4 regions of the Kosakonia oryzendophytica genome follow, and region 3 is predicted to be linked to each of the others. Evidence: predicted binding sites of a transcription regulator. Region 3 holds the regulator's gene; each other region holds the start of a gene.
What was found. Region 3 encodes LexA, which represses DNA repair genes until DNA is damaged. Its sites were predicted from a motif close to TNCTGTATGTACATACAGNA; they were not measured.
Positions count from the first base shown of each region.

Region 1: the regulator LexA is predicted to act here: its motif matches at 2,626-2,645, upstream of O9K67_RS16195 (DNA translocase FtsK 4TM domain-containing protein).
Region 2: the regulator LexA is predicted to act here: its motif matches at 3,594-3,613, upstream of rmuC (DNA recombination protein RmuC).
Region 4: the regulator LexA is predicted to act here: its motif matches at 5,125-5,144, upstream of sbmC (DNA gyrase inhibitor SbmC).

Region 1 covers NZ_CP115659.1:3,337,170-3,344,542, forward strand. The annotation lists gene O9K67_RS16195 (DNA translocase FtsK 4TM domain-containing protein) at 1-2,563, opposite strand, end outside; gene lrp (leucine-responsive transcriptional regulator Lrp) at 2,684-3,178, opposite strand; gene trxB (thioredoxin-disulfide reductase) at 3,731-4,696, shown strand; gene cydD (heme ABC transporter permease/ATP-binding protein CydD) at 4,811-6,577, shown strand; gene cydC (heme ABC transporter ATP-binding protein/permease CydC) at 6,578-7,373, shown strand, end outside.
Region 2 covers NZ_CP115659.1:4,881,076-4,888,448, reverse strand. The annotation lists gene O9K67_RS23525 (ABC transporter permease) at 1-656, shown strand, start outside; gene O9K67_RS23520 (ABC transporter ATP-binding protein) at 644-1,663, shown strand; gene O9K67_RS23515 (dienelactone hydrolase family protein) at 1,688-2,494, opposite strand; gene udp (uridine phosphorylase) at 2,755-3,516, shown strand; gene rmuC (DNA recombination protein RmuC) at 3,673-5,109, shown strand; gene ubiE (bifunctional demethylmenaquinone methyltransferase/2-methoxy-6-polyprenyl-1,4-benzoquinol methylase UbiE) at 5,176-5,931, shown strand; gene ubiJ (ubiquinone biosynthesis protein UbiJ) at 5,943-6,548, shown strand; gene ubiB (ubiquinone biosynthesis regulatory protein kinase UbiB) at 6,545-7,373, shown strand, end outside.
Region 3 covers NZ_CP115659.1:4,771,399-4,778,771, reverse strand. The annotation lists gene ubiC (chorismate lyase) at 1-362, shown strand, start outside; gene ubiA (4-hydroxybenzoate octaprenyltransferase) at 375-1,244, shown strand; gene plsB (glycerol-3-phosphate 1-O-acyltransferase PlsB) at 1,287-3,710, opposite strand; gene O9K67_RS23010 (diacylglycerol kinase) at 3,841-4,209, shown strand; gene lexA (transcriptional repressor LexA) at 4,318-4,932, shown strand; gene dinF (MATE family efflux transporter DinF) at 5,010-6,344, shown strand; gene O9K67_RS22995 (CsbD family protein) at 6,515-6,724, shown strand; gene zur (zinc uptake transcriptional repressor Zur) at 7,004-7,373, opposite strand, start outside.
Region 4 covers NZ_CP115659.1:1,827,572-1,834,944, reverse strand. The annotation lists gene O9K67_RS08825 (cobyrinate a,c-diamide synthase) at 1-1,225, opposite strand, end outside; cobalamin riboswitch at 1,327-1,506, opposite strand; gene O9K67_RS08815 (GHMP family kinase ATP-binding protein) at 2,050-2,940, shown strand; gene O9K67_RS08810 (DUF496 family protein) at 2,946-3,281, opposite strand; gene O9K67_RS08805 (FUSC family protein) at 3,448-4,506, opposite strand; gene sbmC (DNA gyrase inhibitor SbmC) at 4,634-5,107, opposite strand; gene dacD (serine-type D-Ala-D-Ala carboxypeptidase DacD) at 5,228-6,388, opposite strand; gene sbcB (exodeoxyribonuclease I) at 6,599-7,373, shown strand, end outside.

The sequences.
Region 1 (7,373 bases), 1.4 Mb from region 3:
GTCTTCCGGGGATCACTTCCACCACACGCACCGCGACGGTCGACAATGAACGCGCCAGGTCACGGGAGAGGTTGGAAATTCGCGCCGCTTTCACGCCCGGTGCCAGATTCAGTTCAAAACGGGTAATAACCGGACCTGGCGAGTAGTTCACTACATCCGCTTTAATGCGGAAATCCGCCAGACGCGCTTCAACCAAACGCGCCATCTGTTCAAGCGCAAAGGTATCTACTGGCTCAACTTCAGTCGGCGGCGGGGTCAAAAGATCCAGCGAAGGAAGCGGCGTTGTCGGTTTGGGTACCGGACGACTGTCGCCATTACGCATTAACAGCGGGTGAATCAGACTCTCTTGTACCTGCGGCGCAGGTTGCTGCGTCTGCTGTGCCGCAGCGTGCTGATACTGATGCTGTGCAGGTTGCTGATAATGATGCGGCTGTTGCACCGATTGTTGATGCTGCTGGACTGGCGGTTCCGAATCCGGCATCACACCCGGCGTAAACAGCGGTTCACTCGGGCCATCATCCACCAGCGCTTTCATCGGTGAGAATTCAAAATCGTCCGGCATAAATGCCTGCATACCGGCAGGTTGCTCCCGGGAATAACGTTGTTGCTGCGAAGCAGCAAACTGACGGGCGAGTTCGGCTTCTTCCGCTTCTTCCTCGCTCAGCTGCGGTTGCGCGTGATAGTGCGGTGTATCATGATGGTACGCTTCACCATAGCGATCGTGCTGCGTCGCGGCAAACTGGCGCGCCAGCTCATTCTGTTGCTGCATATCCGCATCGTCGTCATCATGATGATGTACTTCTTCGCGTTCTTCGCGCGCGCGCTCTTCAGCCATACGCTGTGAAGGCAGCTTGATGCCATAGGACGCCAGTTCACGGCGCGTAGGCACGCGCACACGATTAGGTCGCGGGAGCTGCGGGCCTATCCCCTCTTTCACCTGTGGACGCGGTGCCCCTCCGGCAGCAAGGCTGAACACTGGAGCGGCAGCGGCAACGGTAGCGGCACTACTGCCAGTTGTCTGCTGCACACTTGCCGCAATGGGTGCAACAAGGTTCGGCTCAGTAGCGGGCGCAGACGGTATAACCGGTTCGGCCGGTTTCGGTATGGGCATTGCGCTGGCGGGTTCAGGAATCGGCTGATACCAGGCGGCAAGCTGTTCGCGTTCGCGAGCGCGTTTCTCTTCCACCTCTTCAAAGTAATAAAGCGGCGGCCGCGCCTGTTTCACCTCTTCAACAATCGGCTCAGGTTCAGATGCCGGCTCTGGCGCAGGAGAAATCTGTGGTTCATTCTGCCACGGCAGCGGATCATGCTGTGGTGGTTGAGCGTACAGCGCCTCTTCTTGTGGTTGCGGTGTTACCGGTGCATCCGGGCTCCAGGTGTCTCGCTCTACGGGTTGCTGCCATTCTGGCGACGCGTACTGGACTGGCTGGTACGGCGCATCGTGGGATTCCTGCGCATACTGTGCAGACTGCTGAGGCGCATCCGCAGTCGCCGACGAGGTCTGGGCATAGGGCCATTCCACTTCCGGCTGCGGCGCATCGACGTAAGGTTCGGCAGGAGCGGCATAGGCCTGTGCTGCAGTGGTGGCCGCGGCGGCGGCAGCCAGTGGAGCGGCTATGCTACGACCATTCATCAGCGGATCGTACTCTTGCTCCGCTTCCGTCGCACGATGCCCGGAAAACAGTACATCATCAGCATCTGCGGGAATGCCACGCGCACTGTAAACAATGTCGTCCGCATCGTCGTCCATCCGCTTGCCGGAGAACAACGCTTCGTCAGTTTTACGCCCCATAGGGTTGGCAAACTTCTCGGCGATGCGTTTACGACGCGCCAACGCACCGCGCAGAATACGGGTCCGACGGGATTCCTGTGAGGCACTCTGCGGCGCGTCGTGGTACTCATCCTCTTCTTCATACTCATCATCATCCACCCACGTGTCGTCACGTCGGGTGCGATTGCTGGCAAAAGTCAGGATGTTAAGAATAACGCTGCCAATCTTCTCGGCGATGGTGACCCAGGACCAACCGGTGAACAAGGTCAGACCGGCGGCCCAAATGCACAGCAGCGCAAGTGTGCCACCGCTGCTGCGTAACAGCGGTTGCAGCGTGGTGCTTAGCAGACTGCCAATCACGCCGCCTGAGGCAAAATACCAGATATCGTCTGCGTTGATGGCCGCCAGACCACACGAGGTCAGGATCAGTGCCAACGCGCCAATCATGCGCAACGAGACGGCGAAATAGTCAATGTAATCTTCACTGGCCCGGTGGCGATACGCGAACCAACAGCCACCGATAATGATCACTGGGATGGTGTACGCCATCACGCCAAAGATGAAAAACAGCGTATCTGCAAGCCATGCGCCTGGCGCACCGCCCAGATTATGGATGGGTTCATGCCACGCCGTTTGCGACCAGCTCGGGTCGGACGGGTTAAAGCTCAGGAGCGCCGCCATGAGCCAAACGGCAAAAAGTGAAACGAGGATTAGCAACGCCTCCAGGAGTCGACGCCCGCTGCTTAACTTGGTCAGTGTGACTTCTTTGTCTTCTGTGTATTCCTGGCTCAAGACAGGCTCTCCAGGTCCTTGATGCTAAAACGGACAACAGCGCCGGGTTTCCCCGGCACTGTTGCTGTATGGATTAACAGGAGTGTAATCAAAAAACAGCGATTTTGCACCTGTTCCGTGTTAGCGCGTCTTAATTACCAGACGATTGCTCTGTTTGACTTCTTCCATCACCACATATGTGCGGGTGTCGTTAACGCCCGGCAGACGCAGCAGGGTTTCCCCTAACAGTTTGCGGTATGCCGACATATCCGGCACGCGCGTTTTCAACAGGTAGTCAAAATCGCCTGAGACCAGATGACACTCTTGAATTTCTTCAAGTTTTTGCACTGCGGAGTTAAATTGTTCAAACACATCCGGCGCGCCACGATTCAGAGTAATCTCAACAAAAACCAGAAGTGATGCATCCAGATAATGCGGGTTCAGCAGCGCAGTATAGCCCTGAATAAACCCTTGTCTTTCCAACCTGCGCACACGCTCAAGGCACGGCGTAGGGGAAAGTCCCACTCGTTTAGAAAGCTCGACGTTAGAAATACGCCCATCTTTTTGTAATTCGTTAAGAATATTACGGTCGATGCGGTCGAGATCTTTACCAGGGCGCTTTTTACTATCTACCATTATTATTGTCTCTCTGTATTCCTTCCCTACTCCTGTCTTGACCCTGTGCACTTCACTGTTCAGGATCTTTGCCCGTCGCGTTACGTCCGCGTGTGTTAAAATTGGTACGGCGCGTAATCCAGGGGCTATATTAAGAAGACCGTTGCCTGACGGCAGCTATCGATATCACGGATGGCGTCTGTCCACGCCATGCGTAGATTTCACTAGCCCGGTAAAAATGGTATTTACATGCATGAACTTGGGTCACGCGCGAAACACTGCTTTTTTCTTCCTTTGATATTTTCGCAAATGCGCAGGGGATTGTCAAAGCAAAACATCTTTTTTTAGTACAACATGCCAGATATTCATCAGCACCACCCCGTAATCCTCATTTAATCACCTTATAACTGACTTTTTCTCAGTAGAAATTGTTATGTTTGGGCAGCAAAATGACGCTCTGTCATCGGTCATTGCTATTACACATATCGTTAACAAAATCGCTGCACTCTTTTTTTACGCTGGCAAATTCCCTACAATCCAGCCCAATGTCTGCCAAACAAAAATGAGGATCTCATGGGTACGGCCAAACACAGTAAGCTGCTTATCCTTGGTTCAGGCCCTGCCGGTTATACCGCTGCGGTCTATGCTGCACGCGCAAATCTGCAGCCGGTGTTAATTACCGGTATGGAAAAAGGCGGTCAGCTCACCACCACCACTGAAGTGGAAAACTGGCCGGGCGACCCGCACGATCTGACCGGGCCATCGCTGATGGAACGCATGCATGAGCATGCCACTAAATTCGATACTGAAATCATTTTCGACCATATCAACAGCGTTGATTTACAGAACCGACCGTTCCGCCTGACTGGCGACAGTGGCGAATACACCTGTGATGCATTGATCATTGCTACTGGTGCGTCCGCACGTTACCTCGGCCTCGCCTCTGAAGAAGCATTCAAAGGCCGCGGTGTCTCCGCCTGCGCCACCTGTGATGGTTTCTTCTACCGCAACCAGAAAGTCGCCGTGATCGGCGGCGGCAATACGGCTGTCGAGGAAGCGCTATATCTGGCGAATATCGCCTCTGAAGTGCACCTGATCCACCGTCGCGATACATTCCGCGCTGAAAAGATCCTGATTAAGCGTCTGATGGATAAAGTGGAAAGCGGCAACATCGTGCTGCATACCCACCGCACACTTGAAGAAGTAACAGGCGATCAGATGGGGGTCAGCGGCCTGCGTCTGCGTGATACACAGAACGCCGACAACGTCGAATCACTGGAAGTCGCGGGTCTGTTTGTGACTATCGGCCACAGCCCGAACACAGCGATTTTCGAAGGCCAACTGGCGCTGGAAAATGGCTACATTAAAGTGCAGTCCGGTATCCACGGTAATGCGACGCAAACCAGCATTCCTGGCGTCTTTGCGGCAGGCGATGTGATGGATCATATCTATCGTCAGGCGATCACGTCCGCCGGAACAGGCTGCATGGCGGCGTTGGACGCAGAGCGTTATCTCGACGGTCTGGCTGAACGTAAATAATCTTTACAAGTCAGTAACAAAGGTAAAAAAGGCGACTATAAGTCGCCTTTATTTTTGCCCCGATGTAACATTGCGCAGACTAAAAATCCGATAACTTCACCTGCAAAGCGCGCAATGAATAAAACCCGTCAACAAGAGCTTACCCGCTGGTTAAAACAGCAAAGTATTATTTCCCGTCGCTGGCTGACGGCTTCCCGCCTTCTCGGCGCCGTCAGCGGCGTGCTAATTGTGGCGCAGGCATGGATCCTTGCACGCATCCTTAATCATATGATTATGGAAAATATCCCACGCGAAGCCCTGTTACTGCCCTTCGCGATGCTGGTGCTGATCTTTATTCTTCGCAGTTGGGTGGTGTGGATGCGCGAACGCGTGGGGTTTCATGCCGGAGCGCATATTCGCTTCGAGATCCGCCGCCGCGTGCTCGATCGCTTGCAACAGGCGGGCCCGGCCTGGATTCAGGGTAAACCCGCGGGAAGCTGGGCGACACTGATCCTCGAGCAAATCGACGATATGCACGACTTCTATGCCCGCTATTTACCGCAGATGGCGTTGGCGGCCAGCGTGCCATTGCTGATTGTTATCACCCTGTTTCCCATCAACTGGGCCGCTGCGCTAATCTTGCTTGGCACCGCCCCTCTAATTCCGCTCTTTATGGCAATGGTCGGTATGGGTGCTGCAGATGCCAATCGCCGCAACTTTAAAGCGCTGGCGCGTTTGAGCGGTCATTTCCTTGATCGTCTGCGAGGTATGGAAACATTACGTATCTTTGGCCGCGGTGCAGCAGAAACCGACAACATTCGCCATGCTTCGCAAGACTTCCGCAGCCGTACCATGGAAGTGTTACGCCTCGCTTTTCTCTCGTCTGGCGTACTGGAGTTTTTTACCTCACTGTCGATCGCCGTGGTCGCCGTCTATTTTGGCTTCTCTTACCTCGGCGAACTCGATTTTGGTCACTACGGAACAGGCGTCACGCTGTTTGCCGGTTTCCTGGCGCTGGTGCTGGCACCGGAATTTTTCCAACCGTTACGCGATCTCGGTACGTTTTACCACGCGAAAGCCCAGGCGATAGGTGCTGCCGACAGCCTGAAAACCTTTATGGAAGCACCTTTAGCCCATCCACAACGCGGTGAAATCACGCTGAAAGCCGATGAGCCGATTACGCTCACGGCCAGTAACCTGATCCTCAAATCGCCGGAAGGCGCAGTGCTTGCCGGCCCGCTCAATTTCACGCTCCCCGCCGGGCAGCGCGTTGTTCTGGTCGGACGCAGCGGCTCAGGGAAAAGTTCGCTGATAAATGTGCTGTCGGGCTTTCTGCCCTATGAAGGCTCGCTGCGAGTCAATGGCATCGAACTGGGCGATCTGGATCCGGACGCCTGGCGCGCCGTCATAAGCTGGGTAGGGCAAAACCCGCAGCTTCCGGCGACGACCCTGCGAGACAATATTCTGCTTTCACGCCCGGATGCCAGTGAAGAAGCGTTACAGGCGGTGCTGGAAAAAGCCTGGGTGAACGAGTTTCTGCCGATGTTGCCGGAGGGTCTTGAAACGCAACCCGGCGATCAGGCCGTCCGTCTTTCCGTCGGTCAGGCGCAGCGTGTAGCTGTAGCCCGTGCCCTGCTCTCGCCCTGCAAACTGTTATTGCTGGACGAGCCTTCAGCCAGTCTGGATGCCCACAGCGAGCAGCGCGTCATGCAGGCATTGAATGACGCCTCTCGCCAGCAATCCACGCTGATGGTGACCCATCAGTTGGAAAACCTCGCTGAGTGGGATGCGATTTGGGTGATGCAGAATGGCCAGATTATCGAGCAAGGCACTTATGCCGCGCTTTCCTCTGCGCAGGGGGCATTTGCCGACCTTCTTGCTCATCGTCAGGAGGAGATTTAAATGCGCGCGTTGCTGCCTTATCTTGCATTGTATAAACGCCACAAATGGATGCTGACATTGGGCGTGATCCTCGCGATTGTTACACTGCTCGCCAGTATTGGTTTGTTGACACTCTCTGGCTGGTTTCTTTCCGCATCTGCGGTGGTCGGCGTCGCCGGGATCTACAGCTTCAACTATATGCTCCCCGCTGCCGGCGTCCGCGGTGCGGCGATTACTCGTACCGCCGGTCGCTACTTTGAGCGTCTGGTCAGCCACGATGCCACATTCCGCGTACTGGAACATCTGCGCGTATCAACCTTCAGCAAGCTGTTACCGCTCTCCCCTGCCGGTTTAGCCCGCTTTCGCCAGGGCGAATTGCTGAACCGCGTGGTTGCCGACGTTGACACCCTCGATCATCTGTACTTGCGCGTGATTTCCCCCCTGGTGGGTGCGCTGGTGGTGATTATTGTAGTGATGGTTGGCCTGAGCGTGTTGGATGTGTCGCTGGCGCTGATGCTGGGCGGGATCATGTTGGCAACGTTGTTTATTCTGCCGCCGCTGTTTTATCGCGCGGGCAAGCCCACCGGTGAGAATCTCACCACCTTGCGTGGCCAGTATCGCCAGCAGCTCACCAGTTGGTTGCAGGGACAGGCGGAACTGACGCTGTTCGGTGCCAGCGAGCGCTACCGACAGGAGCTGGAAAATACCGAGCTGAACTGGCATGACGCCCAGCGTCGTCAGTCCGATCTTACCGCCGTCTCGCAGGCAGTGATGTTGCTGATCAGCGGTGCGGCGGTGATCGCCATGCTGTGGTTTG
Region 2 (7,373 bases), 110 kb from region 3:
AGAGTGCCACCTGGCGGGCACTGACCAACAGTCTTTTTTTGTCTGTTTCCGCCGCCGTTATGTTGATGCTGCTGAGCTTGCCGCTGGCATGGCTGCTGGTGCGCTATCCCAACCGTGCGCTGCGCTGGCTGCACAGTCTGATCGACATTCCCTATACGCTTCCTGGTGTGGTACTGGCGATTGCCTGCATTTTACTGTTCACCCGCCCATTACCGCTGCTGGATATCAGCCTGAGCGGGACGCTGACGATTATCCTGTTTGCGTATCTTGCACGTTTTCTGACGGTATGCCTGAAACCTGTGCACAGCAGTATGTTGCAACTGGATCCGGCCATGGAAGAGGCCGCCAGTCTGGCGGGGGCGAACTTCTCTCAACGGCTACGCCATATTGTGCTGCCGTTGCTGGCACCTGCGGCGTTTGCCGGGGCGTTGCTGGTCTTTTTGACCGCCGTAAATGAACTGACCGTGTCGGCGTTGTTATGGAGTGCCGGGAAAGAGACGCTCGGCGTGGTGATTTTTAACCTTGATGAAAGCGGCAATAAGGTGCTGGCCTCCGCGATTTCTGTATTGGTCGTGGCGCTGATCGCCATAGTGATGCTGTTGTTGAGCGCGCTTGGTCGCTACTTCCCCAAAGGAGTGATCCCATGGCAGAACTGAGACTGGAGCGCTTAAGTAAAGTCTTCGGCGGGCAAACCGTGGTGCGGGAATTAACGCTTACCCTTCCTCAAGGGGCGTTTACTGCGCTACTGGGACCGAGCGGTTGCGGCAAAACCACTACGTTGCGCATTCTCGCCGGGCTGGAGCAACTCAGTGCAGGGCGTTTGCTGTTAGGGGAGCGCTTGTTAGCGGATACCCGTACCCATGTGCCCCCGGAGCAGCGCGACATGGCGATGGTGTTTCAGTCCTATGCCCTGTGGCCTCATATGACAGTGGCGGAGAATGTTGGCTATCCGTTGAAGCTGCGTAAAGTACAAGGCGCTGCGCGGCAGAAACAGGTCATGGCGGCGCTGGAGGTGGTTGAGCTTGGCGCGTATGCCGCGCGTTCGCCGCAGGAACTGAGCGGCGGCCAACGGCAACGGGTGGCGCTGGCGCGTTGCCTCGTTTCTGAACCACAGATAGTGTTGCTGGATGAGCCATTGGCTAACCTCGATCGCCATTTGCGAGCCACCATGGAACAGACGTTCCGTGAGTTTCATCGTCGTACCGGCGCGACCTTTGTCTATGTCACGCACGATCAGGCAGAAGCCATGGCGTTAGCCAGCCATATCGCGGTGATGCATCAGGGTGAACTTAAGCAGTGGGGCGCGCCGCAGGCGCTGTATCAGCATCCTCACAATGCCTGGGTTGCCCGCTTTATCGGCAAGGGCAGTGTACTCTCACTCGCCACGCCTGCGGGCGTCAGGCAACTGGATAGCGCACTGTTACATGAGGGCTTTGGCGTGGGCGAGCGGCAGCAAGTCCTGATCCGTCCGGAGCATGTGCAGGTGGCTGATAACGGGTTGCGCGCGGAGGTGGAGAGTTGTGTCTACCAGGGTGAGCGGTACATGCTGGATTTGCGCTTGCACGATGGGCAAACACTGAGTGCGTTTCATCATTCGCCACTGCCGTTGCAACAGACGGTATCCGTTCGTCTGACCCAAGGCTGGCGTCTGGAGGCGGCGTAATGTGTCACCTCCAGCGCGATAACCTTATTTTTTTCCGTATTGCGCGAACCACACCAGCATCCGCTGCCAGCCATCTTTTGCTGACTCTTCGTGATAACTCGGGCGGTAATCGGCATTAAAGGCATGCCCTGCCTCGGGGTAAACCACGATTTCCGCATTGGCGTTGGCGGCGCGCAGGGCCTGGCGCATGGTTTCCACGGTGTCGACAGGGATCCCGGTATCCTGCGCACCATACAGACCCAGTACGGGTGCGCTGAGCCCGGTCGCGATATCCACCGGATGGTTCGGCGAGTTCAGCGATTTCTCCCCCACCAGTTTGCCATACCAGGCGACAGCCGCTTTCAGTTGCGGGTTATGCGCCGCGTACAGCCAGGCAATGCGCCCGCCCCAGCAAAAGCCAGTGACCATCAACTGGTGAGCATTCCCGCCGTTGCGCGCGGCCCAACTGGCGACATGATCGAGATCGGCCAGCACCTGCGCATCCGGCACTTTACTGACCAGACCGCTGAGCAGCGTCGGCACATCGGGAAAATCATTGGCGTCACCCTGGCGGAAATAGAGTTCCGGCGCAATGGCGAGGTAGCCTTCCAGCGCGAGCCGGCGGCAGATATCACGAATATGTTCATGCACGCCAAAGATCTCCTGCACCACAATCACGATGGGCAAGGGTGCGTCGGCATGTTTTGGACGTGCGTGAAAAGCGGGCATATTTTCGCCCTGGGACGGAATTGACGTTTCGCCTGCGATTAAGGCATCTTCCGGCGTATGTACAATAGTTGAAGCGTGAGGTGAAGCTGCAGGTGCAAAGCCCGGCTGTTTATCCGTTGTCATGGCATTCTCCATACCCTTTATTAGCGCTTCAATAACTATAGTCGGGAAGGCCTGTCGCGCGCGCAAATCACCCCGCTATAGACTATCTTTGCTGCTGAGTTGTCAGATGTAACATGTTAATGTGATTAACATCACTTTTTCATGGAAAACATGTGCAAACATTTTCATTCACGGTGATGCCAGTCACGAAATCAGGCGTATGCCTTCTGTAAAGTATCTTTTTACCTCTTCCGATAAAACCGACCACAGAGGAGTCTGTTATGTCCAAGTCTGATGTTTTTCATCTCGGCCTCACCAAAAACGATTTACAAGGGGCTACGCTGGCTATCGTCCCTGGCGATCCGGAGCGTGTGGAAAAGATCGCCGCGCTGATGGAAAAGCCGGTCAAACTGGCATCGCATCGCGAATTTACCAGCTGGCGCGCTGAGCTCGACGGCAAGCCGGTTATCGTGTGCTCTACCGGTATTGGCGGTCCGTCAACCTCTATCGCCGTGGAAGAACTGGCGCAGCTTGGTATCCGTACTTTCTTACGTGTGGGCACAACGGGCGCTATTCAGCCGCATATCAACGTGGGCGATGTGCTGATTACCACCGCTTCCGTGCGTCTTGATGGCGCCAGCCTGCACTTTGCGCCAATGGAGTACCCGGCAGTTGCTGACTTCTCCTGTACTACCGCTCTGGTAGCTGCGGCAGAGGCTATTGGCGCGACCAAACACATCGGTGTGACCGCCTCTTCCGACACGTTCTACCCCGGCCAGGAGCGTTATGACACGTTCTCTGGTCGCGTAGTGAGCCGTTTTAAAGGTTCGATGGAAGAGTGGCAGTCAATGGGCGTGATGAACTATGAAATGGAATCCGCCACGCTGCTGACCATGTGCTCCAGCCAGGGACTGCGCGCCGGGATGGTTGCCGGGGTGATCGTTAACCGCACCCAGCAGGAGATCCCGAATGCTGAAACCATGAAGCAAACGGAAAGCCACGCGGTGAAAATCGTTGTCGAAGCGGCACGCCGTCTTCTGTAACTCTCCCTTGTGATTTGACAGGCCGACGCGTTCGGCCTTTTCTTTTTGCGTACCTCCTCGCAGGAAAAGCCCTTCCAAACTGGACGTTTATACAGCACAATCCCCGATTGTATTGATGCGTAATCAGGGGGCGTGGTGGAGATTTCAATCATCGTTATGGTGGCGTTGGCGCTGGTGGGCCTGGTGGTCGGCTGGCTGGCGGCGAGCTGGCGCGGAGCGCAACAGCAGGCGGAGCTCCTCGCCGGGCAGCGCGATCTTTTTGGCGAACTCAGTGCCGCGCGGCAGCAGGTCGCTCAAAGCGAGCACTGGCGCAACGAGTGTGAACTGCTGAATAACGAGCTACGTAGCCTGCAACACATCAACAGTTCGCTGGAGGCTGACCTGCGCGAAGTTACCACCCGACTGGAATCGACCCAACTGCATGCGGAAGAGAAACTGCGTCAGATGCACAGCAGCGAGCAGCGCCTGACCGAACAGTTTGAAAACCTCGCCAACCGTATTTTTGAGCAGAGCAACCGCCGCGTGGATGAACAGAACCGGCAGAGTCTCAACGGCCTGCTGACACCGCTGCGGGAGCAGCTTGACGGTTTTCGTCGCCAGGTGCAGGAGAGCTTTGGCCAGGAAGCGCGGGAACGCCACACGCTGGCCCACGAAATTCGCAATCTTCAGCAACTCAACGCGCAAATGGCGCAGGAAGCCATCAACCTGACCCGGGCCTTAAAAGGCGATAACAAAACGCAGGGAAACTGGGGCGAAGTGGTGTTGACGCGGGTGCTGGAGGCTTCCGGTCTGCGGGAGGGTTATGAATACCAAACGCAGGTCAGCATTGAAAATGACAGCCGGGCGCGTATGCAACCGGATGTGATTGTCCGTTTACCGCAGGGTAAAGATGTGGTGATAGACGCCAAAATGACGCTGGTGGCCTATGAGCGTTATTTCAATGCTGACGATGAATTTACCCGCGAAGGCGCACTGCAGGAGCATATTGCGTCGGTGCGTAATCATATTCGCTTGCTGGGGCGTAAAGATTATCAGCAGCTACCCGGCCTGCGCAGCCTCGACTACGTGCTGATGTTTATTCCGGTTGAGCCCGCATTTCTGATTGCGCTCGACAGACAGCCCGAACTGATTACCGAGGCGTTGAAAAATAACATTATGCTGGTTAGCCCGACCACGCTGCTGGTGGCGCTGCGCACTGTCGCCAATCTGTGGCGTTATGAGCATCAGAGCCGCAATGCGCAACAGATTGCCGAGCGGGCGAGCCGTCTGTATGACAAAATGCGTCTGTTCGTTGATGACATGTCCTCGATTGGTCAGAGCCTGGATAAAGCGCAGGATAACTACCGTCAGGCGATGAAAAAACTCAGCGGTGGGCGCGGCAATCTGTTGGCTCAGGCTGAAGCTTTTCGTGGCCTGGGGGTGGAGATCAAACGCGAGATTAATCCGGAATTAGCGGCAGAAGCGCAAGCGCAGGATGAGGAATCCCGGCTGCGAGCGGGCCAGGACGCGTTAAACGATCATAATGAAGACAACACATTAGAGGCGGCGATAGCGGGCGACGCACCAGCCAGCAGCACATCGTCGGGTGGTTGAATCGTAGGGCAATCGCGCCCAATCTGTTACACTTCACGAACAAATTCTTTAATAGCAGGCACTGAGATGGTGGAAGATTCAAAAGAGACGACGCACTTTGGTTTTCAGACCGTCGCCAAAGAGAATAAAGCCGAGATGGTGGCGCATGTTTTCCATTCGGTGGCGTCAAAATATGACGTAATGAACGATTTGATGTCGATGGGCATTCATCGTTTATGGAAGCGTTTCACGATTGATTGCAGCGGCGTTCGCCGTGGGCAAAAAGTCCTCGACCTGGCTGGTGGTACGGGCGACCTGACTGCTAAATTCTCCCGTCTGGTGGGGGAAACGGGGCAGGTTATCCTGGCGGATATCAACGACTCAATGCTGAAAATGGGGCGCGAAAAACTGCGCAACATCGGTGTGATCGGTAACGTTGACTATGTGCAGGCGAATGCCGAAGCGCTGCCGTTCCCGGATAACACCTTTGACTGCATCACCATCTCTTTCGGTCTGCGTAACGTGACCGAAAAAGAAAAAGCGCTGCGCTCTATGTTTCGCGTGCTTAAGCCTGGCGGGCGTCTGCTGGTGCTGGAGTTTTCCAAACCGATTATTGAGCCGCTGAGCAAAGCCTACGACGCCTACTCCTTCCATGTGCTGCCGCGTATTGGCCAGCTTGTTGCCAGCGACGCTGATAGTTACCGCTACCTTGCTGAATCTATCCGTATGCATCCCGATCAGGAGACCCTGAAAGCGATGATGCAGGATGCTGGGTTCGAGAACGTCGATTATTACAATATGACCGCCGGTATCGTTGCTTTGCACCGTGGCTACAAATTCTGACAGGAGCGCGTATGCCTTTTAAGCCCATGGTGAACGCAGGCATTGAGCGTGCGCTGAATACGTTTCTCTACCGTGAAGGCGCGCTGAAACCAGCGCGTCAGCGTTTGCACGGCAAAGTATTGCGTATTGTGGTGCAGGAGTTCTCCTCGCCGTTTGTGCTGGTGTTCAGCGAACGGCAGGTGGATGTCCTGGGCGAGTGGGAAGGCGAAGCTGACTGCGCTGTTATCACGCAATTGCGTGTTCTGCCAAAGTTGCGTAACCGCCAGCAACTGACTGCGCTTATCCGCAGCGGCGAGCTGGAAGTGCAGGGCGATATCCAGGTCGTGCAAAACCTGGTGTCGCTGCTGGATCTTGCCGAATTTGATCCTGCTGAAGTGCTGGCACCGTGGACAGGTGATATTGCCGCAGAGGGTATCGGTAAAATTCTGCGCGGCGGTGCGCGTTTCCTTCGTCAGGGTTTTCAGCGCCAGCAGCGCTATGTCTCAGAAGTGCTTACGGAAGAGTGGCGTGTCGCGCCAGGTGCGCTGGAAGTCGCCTGGTTTGCGGAAGAGACGTCGGCCACCGAACGTGCGGTGGATGCGTTGACGAAACGCCTGGATAAACTGGAGGGCAAATGACGCCAGGAGAACTACGGCGCCTCTATTTCATCATCCAGACCTTTTTAAGTTACGGGCTTGATGAGCTTATCCCCAAAATGCGCATTACCCTGCCGTTGCGACTCTGGCGACGAATGCTGTTCTGGATGCCGAACCGGCACAAAGAGAAAGCCCTTGGGGAACGCCTGCGTCTGGCTTTGCAGGAGTTGGGTCCGGTATGGATTAAATTCGGGCAAATGTTATCTACCCGCCGCGATTTATTTCCTCCGCTGATTGCCGACCAACTGGCGATGTTGCAGGATCGCGTTGCGCCTTTTGATGGTCATCTCGCAAAACGCCAGATAGAGCAGTCAATGGGCGGTGTGCCGATTGAAACCTGGTTTGACGATTTTGAGATCACGCCGCTGGCATCTGCGTCGATTGCGCAAGTGCACACCGCGCGCCTGAAAGCGAGCGGTAAAGAGGTGGTGATCAAAGTTATCCGCCCGGATATCCTGCCGGTGATCAAAGCCGATCTGAAACTGATCTATCGCCTGGCGGGTTGGGTTCCTCGTTTATTGCCGGATGGTCGTCGTCTGCGCCCGCGCGAAGTGGTGCGTGAGTACGAAAAGACGTTGATCGATGAGCTGGATCTGCTGCGTGAAGCGGCGAACACTATCCAGTTGCGGCGTAATTTTGAAAACAGCCCGATGCTCTATGTGCCGGAAATTTATTCTGATTATTGCAGCCAGAATATGCTGGTGATGGAGCGCATCTACGGTATACCGGTGTCCGATGTTGCGGCGCTGGAAAAGAACGGCACTAATCTCAAATTGCTGGCGGAGCGTGGTGTTCAGGTGTTTTTCA
Region 3 (7,373 bases):
TCAGCGTGATGCTGATTCGGGAAGATTTTGTCACCGCAGACGAGATAACGCAGGAGCACGGCCTGTTGCCAGAGGAGTCGCGTTATTGGTTGCGCGAAATCATTCTTTGTGCGGATGGTGAACCCTGGCTTGCCGGGCGCACCGTGGTGCCGGAGTCCACTCTAAGTGGTCCGGAGCTGGCGCTGCAACAGTTGGGAACAACGCCGCTTGGGCGTTATCTCTTTACCTCTTCTACGCTTACGCGTGACTTTATTGAAATTGGTCGTCATGAGCAGCTCTGGGGACGCCGTTCCCGCCTGCGTCTGGGCGGGAAACCGTTGATGCTGACCGAACTGTTTTTGCCTGCGTCGCCGTTGTATTAAGAGGAATCGAAAATGGAGTGGAGTCTCACGCAGAATAAGCTGTTGGCCTTTCACCGGCTGATGCGTACGGACAAGCCGATTGGTGCGTTGCTACTGCTGTGGCCGACGCTGTGGGCGTTATGGGTGGCGACGCCGGGAGTGCCGCCGCTGTGGATTTTACTGGTCTTTGTGGCGGGCGTCTGGCTGATGCGCGCCGCCGGATGCGTGGTGAACGATTACGCGGATCGTAAGTTTGATGGCCATGTTAAGCGCACCGCGAACCGTCCGTTGCCCAGTGGTGCCGTGACGGAGAATGAAGCGCGAACCCTGTTTGTGGTGCTGGTATTGTTAGCGTTTGCGCTGGTGCTGACGCTCAACATGATGACCATTCTGCTGTCGGTGGCTGCACTGGCGCTGGCATGGGTCTATCCGTTTATGAAGCGCTACACGCATCTACCGCAGGTGGTGTTGGGCGCGGCGTTTGGCTGGTCGATTCCGATGGCGTTTGCCGCGGTCAGCGAGTCAGTACCGCTGAGTTGCTGGATCATGTTCCTTGCCAATATTTTGTGGGCTGTGGCTTACGACACGCAATACGCAATGGTCGACAGGGACGATGATGTCAAAATTGGTATCAAATCGACAGCGATCCTGTTTGGCCGTTTCGACACGCTGATTATTGGTATTTTGCAGCTTGCGGTGATGGTGCTGATGGCATCCATTGGCTGGTTGAACGGGTTAAGTTGGGTCTATTACGCGACGGTGCTGATAGCGGGGGGGCTGTTTGTCTACCAGCAGGTGCTGATTGCAGGCCGTGAACGCGACGCCTGTTTTAAAGCCTTTATGAACAACAACTACGTGGGCCTGGTGCTGTTTTTAGGGCTGGCGTTCAGTTACCTGCATTAATATTTCTCACCCCTCTCCTTTCGGGAGAGGGGTGTCTTACCTTCACGCTTCTGCTTGCGTTGCGCTCTCAATCGTTAAACGCACATCCGACGTAATCAGCTCCGCCAGCATCTGGTACACGCTTAATGTCTGCGCGGGTTCCGCATCGCCAGTATCGCTAATATAGCCTTCGTCACGCAGTGTCAGCACCAGCGTACTGAAGATCGCCTTATCGAAGAACTCCGGTGCGTTGATACCGTGCAGCACCGACAGACGTTGCGCCAGCGTACGGCTCTCTTTTTCCAGCGTACTGCGGTTCATCGACGGGTTCGCACTCAGCAGCCAGAAAGTAATGGCGTAACGTTGCAGCGTTTCGCGCGCGCCTGCGGCGAGCAATTGCAGCGTGCGCGAGTGCGCCGGGTTAATGCTCACACGATCGTCTTTCACCGTCAGCAGCCCCTGGCGCAGCAGCTCCTGGGTCAGGTTTTCCAGCACCTGCGCCAGCTCTGCTTTCTCCCAACGCAGGAACAACTCCGCTTTCAGCATCGGGTAGAGTAGCTCTACATGACGCAGAATTTCCTGTTGGGAAATGGCGCGATGCTGGGTCACGATAGCCGCCAGCAACGACGGCAGCATCAGCATATGCGCAATGTTGTTGCGGTAATAGGTCATCAACACGGCCTGTTCGCGCGGCAGAATGATGATATCGCCGATAGTATCTTTCTCGACTTCAAACTTGTTCATCTGCAACGCGTGATCGATAAGCTCACTGGCGCTGGCGGACGGCGTGGTTGAATCCGGCGAATAGGGCACATTACGCATGAGCTCAAGGTAGCAACTCAACTGCTCGGTTAACTGCTCCCGCGTCAGAGAGCGCTGACGCGATGCCAACAGTGCTGTACAGCACAAGTTCATGGCGTTAGCCGCACCCGCGTTGTTAATTCGTACCATCAGATCGGCGGCAATGCCGTTCACCGTCGGCGTTAACCATGCCGGACGGATAGCTTCAATCGGATCGATCGACTCGCGCCACTCCGGCACATGATGGTTCAGGTAGTTCATCAGCGAGATAGGCTCACCGAAATTCACATACCCCTGGCCCAGATTGCGCAGCTTGCTCAGGCCTCGCACCATCTGCAACAGACTCTCTTTCTCTTTCGTCGCCCCGCGCAGCTCTTTAGCGTAGGTGCCCACTTCCATCACGTGCTCATACCCGATGTAAATCGGCACCAGCGTGATAGGACGCGTACCGCCGCGCAGCATTGCCTGAATGGTCATCGACAGCGTACCGGTTTTTGGGTCCAACAAACGCCCGGTGCGGGAACGGCCGCCCTCGACAAAATATTCGACGGAATAACCGCGGCTAAACAGCTCACCCAGGTATTCACGAAACACGGTGGAATAGAGCTTATTGCCCTTAAAGGTACGGCGAATAAAGAACGCGCCCAGGCGGCGGAAAATCGGCCCGGCGGGCCAGAAATTCAGGTTAATGCCTGCGGCGATATGCGGCGGCACCAGCCCCTGGTGATAGAGCACGTACGACAGCAGCAGGTAGTCCATATGGCTGCGGTGGCAGGGCACATAGACAATCTCGTGACCATCATGGGCCAACTGGCGCACGCGCTCGGCGTTGTGCACATTAATGCCCTGATAGAGACGGTTCCAGGTGAAGCCGAGGATGCGGTCAGTCAGGCGGATCATCTCGTATGAGAAGTTCGCCGCGATCTCTTCCATCAATGCGATAGCATTTTGCTGCGCCTTATCGTGGGAGATTTTCTTGCTGCGCGCCTCATCTTCGACTGCTCGGGCAATTGCTTTGGATGAGAGCAGCTTATTAAACAGATCCTGACGCGCAGGCAGGCGCGGGCCAACTGCGGCAAGGCGTTGACGGGCGAAGTGCATACGCGCGACGCGTGCCAGTTTCTGCGCGATAATTTTGTCTGTGCCGTGTTCTGTCGCCATGCGACGCAATGAAACAGGCGGTGAAAAACGCACAAAGCTGTCGCGACCAAGCCAGGACACAGCGAAGAATTTCTGGATGCCGTTGAGCATGCGCAAAGGCGGGTTGACTTCGCCCTTCTCACGCCCGGGGGAGCGACCAAACATCACCGATACCGGTACCATTTGCACATCCAAATCCGGATGACTGCGGTGGAGATCCAGGTAATCATGGAACAGTTTGATGGATTCTTCTTTTGGCGTGTAATAGGTAAATACACGCGGCCCGCCGTGGATAAACACGTAACGCGGTAGCAGTGCGCCGTCGATTTCCAGCGGTTCCAGTGGGTCTGGCAACTCATGCGCCAGACACTGAGCGCGCAGCGTCATCAAGTCTGCCTTGGAGTTGTAAGGCAGCACATACATGATGGGACGTGAGGTATCGAGACCCAGTTCCTGTGCAGGTTCTGCGGGGATCGATTTACTTTTTACCAGCACGCTTAATGGTAAATTCAGTAATTTGTAGTAAATTCGTGGCCAGCCGGACATAAAGGATGTAAAGCCTCTGGGTTAATAGTGCCATTGCGCCGCAAGAATATCAGAAAGCGCGCATAATTTCTGTTGTACCTCTTCGTGCTTACATAGACATTGATGCTCATTAGATAAAAAGGTTCTTTTCATGGCCAATAATACCACTGGATTAACCCGGATCATTAAAGCGGCGGGCTATTCCTGGAAAGGCGTTCGTGCCGCATGGATAAATGAAGCGGCGTTTCGCCAGGAGGCCGTCGCGGTCGTGCTGGCCATTATTATTGCCTGCTGGCTCGATGTGGATCCCATCACGCGCGTACTGCTGATTGGTTCGGTATCGCTGGTAATGATCGTTGAAATCCTCAACAGTGCAATTGAAGCGGTGGTGGATCGGATTGGCGCGGAATTTCATGAACTTTCCGGGCGAGCGAAGGATATGGGGTCGGCAGCGGTGCTGATGTCTATCCTGCTGGCGCTGTTTACCTGGATCTCACTGCTCTGGTCGCATTTTCGATAACGCTTCCAGAATTCGATAACACTCTGGTTATTTGCTTAAATTTGGTTCCAAAATCACCTTTGACTGTATATACTCACAGCATAACTGTATATACACCCAGGGGGCGGAATGAAAGCATTAACGGCCAGGCAACAAGAGGTGTTCGATCTTATCCGCGATCGCATCTCCCAAACAGGTATGCCGCCGACACGTGCGGAAATCGCGCAACAATTGGGGTTCCGTTCCCCAAATGCGGCTGAAGAACACCTCAAAGCGCTGGCGCGCAAAGGGGTTATCGAAATCGTATCTGGCGCATCACGCGGTCTTCGCTTGCTGCTTGAAGAAGAAGACGATCTCGGACTGCCGCTGATCGGCCGCGTGGCCGCTGGTGAGCCGCTGCTGGCGCAGCAGCATATCGAAGGGCATTACCAGGTCGATCCTGCGCTCTTCAAACCGCATGCGGATTTCCTGTTGCGCGTGAGCGGAATGTCAATGAAAGACATCGGCATTATGGACGGCGACCTGCTCGCGGTGCATAAAACGCAGGATGTACGCAACGGCCAGGTCGTTGTGGCGCGTATTGAAGACGAAGTGACCGTTAAACGTCTGAAAAAACAGGGCAACACAGTTGAACTGTTACCGGAAAACAATGAGTTTTCCCCGATTGTTGTTGATCTGCGCGATCAAAACTTCACCATTGAAGGACTGGCGGTAGGCGTCATTCGCAATGGCGAGTGGCTGTAACGCCTCCCTTATTCGCTGCGGTGCTGTTTTACGCTCCGCAGCGTTAATGCCTTTCCCCGATCGATTCTGACGCTGCTATGCCGCTGCTGACTGCATCCGACAAAGCGCTGTGGCGACTTGCCCTGCCAATGATCTTCTCCAATATCACTGTCCCGTTGCTGGGGCTGGTGGATACGGCAGTGGTCGGGCATCTGGATAGCGCAGTCTATCTGGGTGGTGTGGCCATCGGCGCGACAGCGACCAGCTTCCTGTTTATGCTGCTGCTGTTTCTGCGAATGAGCACCACCGGGCTCACGGCTCAGGCATACGGTGCGAAAAATGCGCCTGCGCTGGCTCGGGCGTTAGTGCAGCCACTGCTGCTGGCGATGGGCGCTGGCGTGCTGATTACACTCTTACGCGTGCCACTTATCGATCTGGCGTTGCACATTACCGGCGGCAGCGCTGCGGTGCTGGAGCAGGCGCGGCGCTTCCTTGATATCCGCTGGTTAAGTGCTCCGGCATCGCTCGGTAACCTGGTGCTGCTGGGATGGCTTTTGGGCGTGCAGTATGCCCGCGCACCGGTGATCTTGCTGGTGGTGGGCAACGTTCTCAATATTGTGCTTGATGTCTGGTTGGTGATGGGGCTGGGCATGAACGTTCAGGGAGCGGCATTAGCAACGGTGGTGGCGGAGTACGCGACCTTTGCGCTCGGCCTGTTGATGGCACGACGTGTGCTGGTTATGCGCGGTATCACCTTCCCGGTGCTGAAGGCGGCCTGGCGCGGCGGCCTTGGACGCTTGCTGGCGCTTAATCGGGACATCATGCTGCGCTCGTTATTGTTACAGCTCTGCTTTGGTTCGATAACCGTGTTCGGCGCGCGTCTTGGCGGCGAAACCGTGGCGGCGAATGCGGTGCTGATGATGTTTCTGACGTTCACTGCCTATGCGCTGGACGGGTTCGCTTATGCAGTGGAAGCCCATTCCGGGCACGCTTATGGCGCGCGTGACGACACGCAGCTTAAGCTCATCTGGCACGCGGCATGCCGCCAGGCTGGTCTGGTGGCGTTGGCGTTCTCAGCGGTGTATGCGCTGGCCGGGGAGTCAATTATCGCGTTACTCACCTCACTGCCAGCCTTGCAAAACATGGCCGGGCACTACCTTATCTGGCAGGTGATCCTGCCGGTGGTGGGCGTGTGGTGTTATTTGCTGGATGGCATGTTTGTAGGCGCGACGCGCGGTGCAGAAATGCGCAACAGCATGGCGGTTGCCGCTGGAGGGTTTGCCCTGACGTTGTTGACGGTGCCGACGCTGGGCAACCATGGCCTGTGGCTGTCGCTGACGGTGTTTCTGGCGCTGCGAGGGCTGACTTTAGCATGGGTGTGGCGTCGTCACTGGCGCAATGGCACCTGGTTTTCCGGTATTGGCCACCCCTGACCCCTCTCTTTTCTTATACTTCTTTCTCCCGCCTCGTTAATACTGCTTTCTTTGTCGTAAATGGTTAAAGATTCCGAATATAAACCAACTGGCAGTATTCCTGACTACAATGATCAGTACGTTCAGCGTAACAGGAACGTAACTTTTAACCGAACGATAAGGAGTCAACGATGAACAAAGACGAAATCGGCGGTAACTGGAAGCAGTTTAAAGGTACTGTGAAAGAGAAATGGGGCAAGTTGACCGATGACGATATGACCGTCATCGAAGGCAAACGTGACCAACTGGTGGGTAAAATCCAGGAGCGTTACGGTTACGCAAAAGATGAGGCAGAAAAGGAAGTTACGGATTGGGAAAGCCGTAATGATTACCGCTGGTAACGGACATTGACCCTCAATGTGTTGATTTTGTGAGCGTTACCCTGCCCAAGTGGTACACGGATGTACCCTCCCTTTATCTTTCACGTTTTACCGGTGTTGGCTGCGCTTTCTCGCCCGGGTCACATACTGATGTATGCTCCCCGGAACGCGTACGCTTGCCGCCTGGGTAAAACGCGAAATCTTTCGGGATGTCCCGTTATCTTTGATGTGTTACCGGTGTTGGCTGCGCTTTTTCGCCCGGGTCACATACTTATTCCCCGGAACGAACTATCAGCGCTATTAACGCGGTTTTTTCTTTACAAGAATGCTGTGATCGTGATGGCAGTGCTCATGATGACGGCAGGCCTCCACTTCCACACAGGCGGCGCATAAACCGTGTGCTTCAATCACGTTATGGCGCAGGGCAAAACCCATCTTCGCCGCCAGCGCGTGCATAATATCTTCCACGCCTTCCGCCTGCTCTTCTTTCACCGACCCGCAGCGATCGCAAATAAACATGGCGGACGTGTGCGTCGGTTGATCAAACAAATGGCACAGCACATAGCTGTTAGTCGACTCTACCTTATGAACAAACCCTTGCTCCAGCAGGAAATCCAGCGCGCGGTAGACGGTTGGCGGCTTAGCCTGCGGCTCGCTGACGCGTAATAAG
Region 4 (7,373 bases), 2.2 Mb from region 3:
GCACGGCAGCATGCTGCGGAGTAAAGTCGGAGTAATGGAATTCGTGCCCCCTCAAGATCTCGCCCGATGCCGCGAGTAGCGTCTGTTGCGTGGCGCGGGCCTCACAGTAACCAAAGCGCGTCAGCCGTGTGCCCATTACGCTATGACCGGGAATGACATCAGCCATCGGCCAATGGTGGCCGTCCGCATCACACAGTGTGGTACCGAGGTACATCAGGCCACCACATTCGGCGTAGATTGCCACGCCGCGCTGGTGGGCGGCCCGAATGGCGTCACGCATCGGCTGATTGGCTGACAATGCACGCGCATGCAACTCCGGGTATCCCCCGCCCAGCCACACCATCTGGCACGCGGGCAATGTGCAGTCATGCAGTGGGCTGAAACGCACAATACGAACGCCAGCGCGTTCCAGCAGCAGCAGGTTATCAGGGTAGTAAAAGTTGAAGGCTTCGTCGTCCGCCAGCGCCAGCGTCAACCCGGCCCCGGCCTGTTCCTGCTCCAGAGGAGGTATATCGCCGTCCGGCAGATGGGTAATGGCACTCAGGGCGAGCAACCGATGGATATCCACGGTCTGCGCCAGGCGGTCGGCAAAGTCGCGCCACGGCTGCGCATCCACGATGGATTCACGGGCAGTGACCAGCCCAAGATGGCGTTCTGGCAGCGCCACACCCGGCACGGTCGGCACATACCCCAGCACCGGCACCGCGCAGAAATGTTCGATGGCCTGTTTAAGCAGCTGATAATGGCTGTCGCTATTGACGCGGTTAACAATCACGCCGGCAATCGGTAATTGCGGGTCGAAATGGCAAAAGCCCATCACCGTGGCGGCAATTGATGTGGAGACCGATTTGCCGTCTACCAGCAGGATCACCGGCACGCCAAGCTGTTTCGCCAGCCCGGCGCTGCTGCAATAGTGAGGGTCAGTGCCGTAGCCATCGTAGAGCCCCATTACGCCTTCGATAACGGCAATATCAGCGGCGAGCAAATGCTGTGTAAACAGAGCATTAAGCGTGGGTTCCGGCAGCATAAAGCTGTCGAGGTTGCGGGACGGAATGCCGGTTACGGCGCTGTGCCAGGCGGTGTCAATATAGTCCGGGCCGACTTTAAAAGGCTGCACGCGCAGGCCGAGGCGCTGCAAAACGGTGAGCAACCCGAGCGTGACAGTGGTTTTCCCACAGCCACTGCCCGTGCCGGCAAGGATAAAGGCGCTGCGCCTGTCTGACATTCCTGAAGCCCCGTTGCGGGTGGGAAAGGTGGGGTCAGGACGCGCGTCTGCCCAGTCTGTCGACTGTACGCTTCTGAGCAACCCACTTCCCACCGAAGTTGTTGATAACTGCCCATCCGGTCGGTCTTCTGGCTTAGCGTCATCCTCGCCCGTCCTTCCCGATCCTGCGATCAGTGGTGATTACGGGGTTGTCAGCATCACAGCAGCGGGGGCTGCGGGGGATTTTCACCCCCTTCCCTGCCGCAACAACGTGCGGCGTAACCGGATGGATTATTCATCACGGTGTGAAATTGTCACCGCAATGTTGTCCCTGAATGCACTATATCGAAGCAGGGAAATAAAAACTGATTCAGTGTATCGGGGCGGAGACAATAATTTGTTGCGCTATAACAATGTATTGCGCACCCCGTTGATTAAAGCCTTATACAGCCTTGATTCAAATGGGTATTACGCCATATTCGAATAGCAAAATAGTGTTATCGGAAAATTCATTCCCGTCATAGTTTGCATTATTCTGCAAACGGAAGGCTTGCGGCGTAACCGGATAAGTCTGGCGGAAAACCTGGCTAAAATAGCCGGCTTGAGAAATGTCTAAATTGCGCGCAATACTGGCGATGCTCCGCCGCATGCATTACGGTGATGCACCGCGATGATGCTTCCCGCTTTCACGGAGTGGCCAGATACCTGCCAAATGCGAGTGAAGCAGTCGGTTGTCACGCTCCGGCGTTGATTGTGATGGGAGAAGTGGTGTCATAGCGGGAATCTCTGGCGTTCGCCGGGCCAAAATGACACTATCCGGGCTTTCGATTTAAAGGAGCAGCGCTGTGGCGCAGGCACACTGTCCCGCATCCTGCGGTGAACTTATCCAGGGCTGGATCCTGGGCAGCGAAAAACTGGTGTCCTGCCCGGTGGATTGGTACAGCAGTGTGGAGGTGACCTACGGCGCACCGCTGCCGGATGAGCGCCCGCTTACCCGCGCCATGATTCGGCTGCTGCTTGAGCACTGGCGGTTACCGGCAAGCCTGACGCACACGCTGCGCATTGACTGCCGCTCCACCATTCCCGTCGCCAAAGGCATGGCCAGCAGTACCGCCGACATTGCCGCCACTGCTGTTGCCGCCGCTTGCCACCTTGACCAGCCACTGGATGAGCCGACGCTGGCAAAACTGTGTGTGGCGCTGGAGCCTACCGACAGTACCCTCTTTTCCGCACTGACATTGTTCGACCATCATGACGCGCAAACACACATTGCCTGCAATGGCCTGCCGCAAATGGAAGTACTGGTGCTCGAAAGCCCGTTAACACTGACCACCGCGGATTATCACCGTCTCCCGCGCCAGCAGATTTTGCAGGATAACGCCAGAACGCTGGATCTGGCGTGGCAAAAATTACAACAGGCGTGCCAGCGCAACGACCCTTCGCTGCTCGGCGAAGCCACCACGCTCAGCGCCATTGCCAGCCAGGCATTATTACCGAAACCCGCGTTCAACACGCTACTGGAGGTCGTGGAGCGCTACGGGTTATACGGTCTGAATGTGGCTCACAGCGGCAGCGTGGTCGGGCTGTTGCTCGACAGTGCACGGCACGATGTGGATGAGGTTCGGGAGAGGTTAAATACCCTGAAGTTGCTGGCGCACTGGCCGCAAAATCATTTGCTGAAAATGGTTGCCGGGGGCATCCGGCAGGACGGCGAGAGGCGAACCTCTCACCGCTGAAGAGATTATTCCGTTTTGGCGTCAACCGGCTTCAGTTCGCCCATGGTTTTGAGTTTTTTGGAGATGTCACGACGCTCTTTCGACAGCTCGGCGTTTTTGATGATGTAGTCATCAACGCGATCTTCATAGTCGGTCTTCATGCTGGCAATGATGCCCTGGATGGCTTCAACGCTCATGCCCGGCTTGATATAGTCGCTGAGGTTGTCCAGCAGCAGTACGCGCTTCTGGTTATCACGGATCTTCTTCTCAACGTCCTGAATTTCGCGTTGCAGTTTATTCTTGCGGCGGAACAGACGCACAAACTCCAGAACATCCTGGAATGAAGGCTTACTCGTTTCCATTTTTACACCCCTGATTATGTGAGATTCGGATTCGTTAAAGCAACGGCATGGAGGCAAACCTAACCCAAAGCCATTGCATCTGACAATGATTTTTCCTTTTCCCTATCATAACCTCAAATGTAGCTGAATCGAAACAACCTGACAGTGGCAAGTGGTTATCTGCCGCTTATTTACGCAACGCCCGACAGATCAAATGCGACAGTAATTCCAGCTGGCGCGCCAGTTCCATGCTCAACCAGACATAACCGTGGATAGACGTTTCCGCGACAGCGTCCCCCTGATGCTCACCACTTAATTGCCGAAGCTCTGCGACAATCTCATTCAGTTTTTCCGTATTCGCCAGCACCGGTTGCGGGTTGCCTTCGTACAACGCATGGGCGATGGTCAGCAGCGTCTGCTGCGTCATCTGTTGTGTTTCCCGTAAAGTGTTGGCATTGATCATCACAAAATGGCTGGCGCGTGAGCTCCAGTGCGCATTAATTTGCAGCTCCAGCATGCACACCATATTGCGGCTGACGGTCTGGATAGCTTCGAAAATCGCTTTCTGAATGTGCGTCTCTTTGCAGGCCGGGGTTATCAGGCCCCGCATTTTCACCACGTCGCTGAGAATCTTTTGCAGATGTTTTTCCAGCCGTGGACGCTCCACCAGGTTGCGGGAAAACCCCGCCTGGTAGACGCGGTTAAACGCGGTGACAAAACCCGCCATCTGGATCCGCCAGTGCAAAAACGCGCGCTGCGGCCAGATACCGGTAAACAACATAGCCAGCAGTGAACCGATGATCACATCACCGCTGCGCCAGAGTGCCGTGTGCATATCCCCGGCTGGCGCGCCGACCACCACCGACAGCGTAATGCCTATCAACAAGGCCTGATACGGTTTTTTACCCAGCGCCAGCCAGCCGCAGAGAAACATCGCCGCCGCGCACCACAGCAGCATCAGCGGCAAAGAAATCAGTTCCAGCTTGAGGGCAATCAACCCCAACGCCGCGCCAAAGATAGTACCGCCGATGCGCTCAAAGGCACGCGGCACCACGTTGCCCCAAAAGGAGATCGGCCCCATCAGCACCACCAGCGTAATGAGTGGCCAGGTCCCTTCCGGTACGTTCAACAGCCGGATTATCAGAAACGTCAGGATAAACGCCAGCGTCACGCGCGCACCGTGTACGATGCGATAGTGGCGATAGAGACGAATTTCAAACGGGCTAAGTGATTTGTCGCGACGCACAGCCGCTCTCCACATTCAAACGACGAAGGCGCAATTGTAGCGATATTTCTGTGGCGGAAGTCACTCTTTAAAACAAAAAAGAGGCAGGTAAGCACACGCTACCGCCTCTTTTTCACCACATAACCGCTTAAAGTACTTTCGGCTCCACCGGGATATGCATATCAATGTCCCAGTACCCGTCGCTTTGCCCGTCGTTTTGATAGACTTCAAAACAGGGTCCGGCCGCAATCTGCAACGACTGGTCGCTCAGTAACTCATCGAAAAACCGATCCCAGCACTGTTCAAACTCTTCGTTGTAGACGCGGGCATGTGCGACCGCATACTGCCCACCTGGGATGTCAGTGGTGATCACCCCTTCGCTATTGGCTGGAATCTTGAACGCACTGTCGACAGTAATGGCCACGTCGCAGCGCAGTTTTTCCGGCGGCACCTCGTCCGGGTTATCGTAATAGACGCACACCCATTCCAGCGGCTGAATCTGATTATTTTCCACCCACATTAACAACTGTTGAAAACCCTGCTTAACTTTCTCATCCCACGGTCCCACCAGATGGAAACCGGCGATACGGCGTTTTTCAAGCTGCTTAACGTTGTAGCCCATGCTGACTCCCTCACCATTACTGTTTAGACATACAGTATAGCTAATCCAGAAAGGAGCGCCATGCAGGCCAGCGTAATTATGCGAGCCGACTCGCACCCTTGCGATCCGGCCACCACGACGTCAGGATTTATGGTGCAGGTAATCGCTTAAACGGGAGAACCAGCCGCCTTTGCCGACGCTATCCAGCGTCACCAACGGCCAGTGGGCCACCACCTGGTCCCGGTCGTAAAGCTGGATCTCCCCTACCCGCTGGTGTGCTGCCAGCGGAGCATCCAGCTCTTTCTTGTCCAGCACGTATTTGGCTTTGATGTTTGCCAGTTCCGCTTTTGGCAACACCATCCAGAAATCCTGATCGGTGCCAACATCCACCTGCTCTTTATCGCCGTACCAGACCCGTTCGCTACCCACTTTCTTGCCATTACGTAGTACTTCGACAGTGTCGAAATTTTGCTGGCCCCAGTGCAGCAGCTTGCGCGCCTGATCTTCACGCCCTTTCGGGCTATCGGCACCCATGATCACCGCAATTAAACGGCGCTCGCCATCAGTGCTGGAAGCAATCAGATTAAACCCCGCCCCGGAGGTATGCCCGGTCTTCAGACCATCAACATTCAGCGTTTTATCCCACAACAGACCATTGCGGTTTTGCTGCGTGATGCCATTCCAGGTCAGACTTTTTTCACTGTACATATGATAAAAATCTGGCTCACCGTGAATGATGGCGCGCGAGAGCACCGCCAGATCGTAGGCCGAACTGTGCTGGCCTGGGGCATCCAATCCATGTACGGTTTCAAAGTGGGTGTCGCGCAGGTTCAGCTTCTGTACGTACTCATTCATCATGGTCACGAACTGCGACTGACCGCCCGCAACATGATCCGCCAGCGCCACACAAGCATCGTTGCCGGAATCCACAATCAGACCACGGCTCAGGTCGCGCACCGTCAGGCGGTCACCGGGTTTCAGGAACATCAAGGAGGATCCGTCAAACACCGGGTTGCCTTTTGCCCAAGCATCATGGCCTACGGTGACAACATCGTCAGCGCTGATGCGGTGGCTATCAATCGCGCGATCCACCACGTAACCGGTCATCAATTTGGTCAAACTCGCCGGGTTACGCTGCTGATGTTCATTGCCCGCCGTTAAGATTTGCCCGGTGGTGTAGTCCATCAATACCCAGGAACCGGCCTGAATCGCCGGAGGCTGCGGGGCAAAAGGTAAGTCGTCGGCCAGGGCGCTGTTTACACAGAGCGCCAGCAAAGAAGCAGCAAACAAACGGCGTTTCAATGAAATATCCTCATAAGCATCTAAAATCGCCGTTCTTTTTACGGAACTTCGTGTGTCGTTACCTGTTTAAATTGCAATAAAATGTGACACACATCTGATATAACCCCCTGTTTTTGCGAAGCTGCACGGAATCCACGCGGGTTTTTCTTCGGCACACTGCGCGGGATGGTTTACCATAGACGGCATATTTACTGACAGGATGAGCTTCTGGTGTCTGATTCCACCGCAACACCCACTTTTCTCTTTCACGACTACGAAACGTTCGGCACCAGCCCGGCGCTGGATCGCCCGGCGCAGTTCGCCGCCATCCGCACCGATGCGGATTTCAACATTATCGGCGAGCCGGAGGTGTTCTATTGTAAACCCGCCGACGACTATCTGCCGCAGCCGGAAGCGGTACTAATAACCGGTATCACTCCGCAGATAGCCCGCGCCAGAGGCGACAATGAAGCCGCTTTTGCCAAACGCATTCATGACCTGTTTACCGTGCCGAAAACCTGCGTGCTCGGTTACAACAATGTGCGCTTTGACGATGAGGTCACGCGCAATATCTTCTATCGCAACTTCTACGATCCCTATGCATGGAGCTGGCAGAACAACAACTCGCGTTGGGACTTGCTGGATGCGATGCGCGCCTGTTACGCGCTGCGCCCGGACGGCATTGTCTGGCCGGAAAATGAGGATGGCCTGCCGAGCTTTCGCCTTGAACACCTGACCAAAGCCAACGGCATCGAACACAGCAACGCGCATGATGCGATGGCCGACGTCTATGCCACCATTGCCATGGCGCAGTTGGTCAAAGCGAAACAGCCGAAGTTATTTGATTATCTGTTCAGCCACCGCAACAAGCAGAAGCTGGCGGCGCTGATTGATGTGCCGCAAATGAAGCCGCTGGTGCACGTCTCTGGCATGTTTGGCGCGTGGCGCGGCAATACCAGTTGGGTTGCGCCGCTGGCCTGGCACCCGGAAAACCGGAATGCGGTGA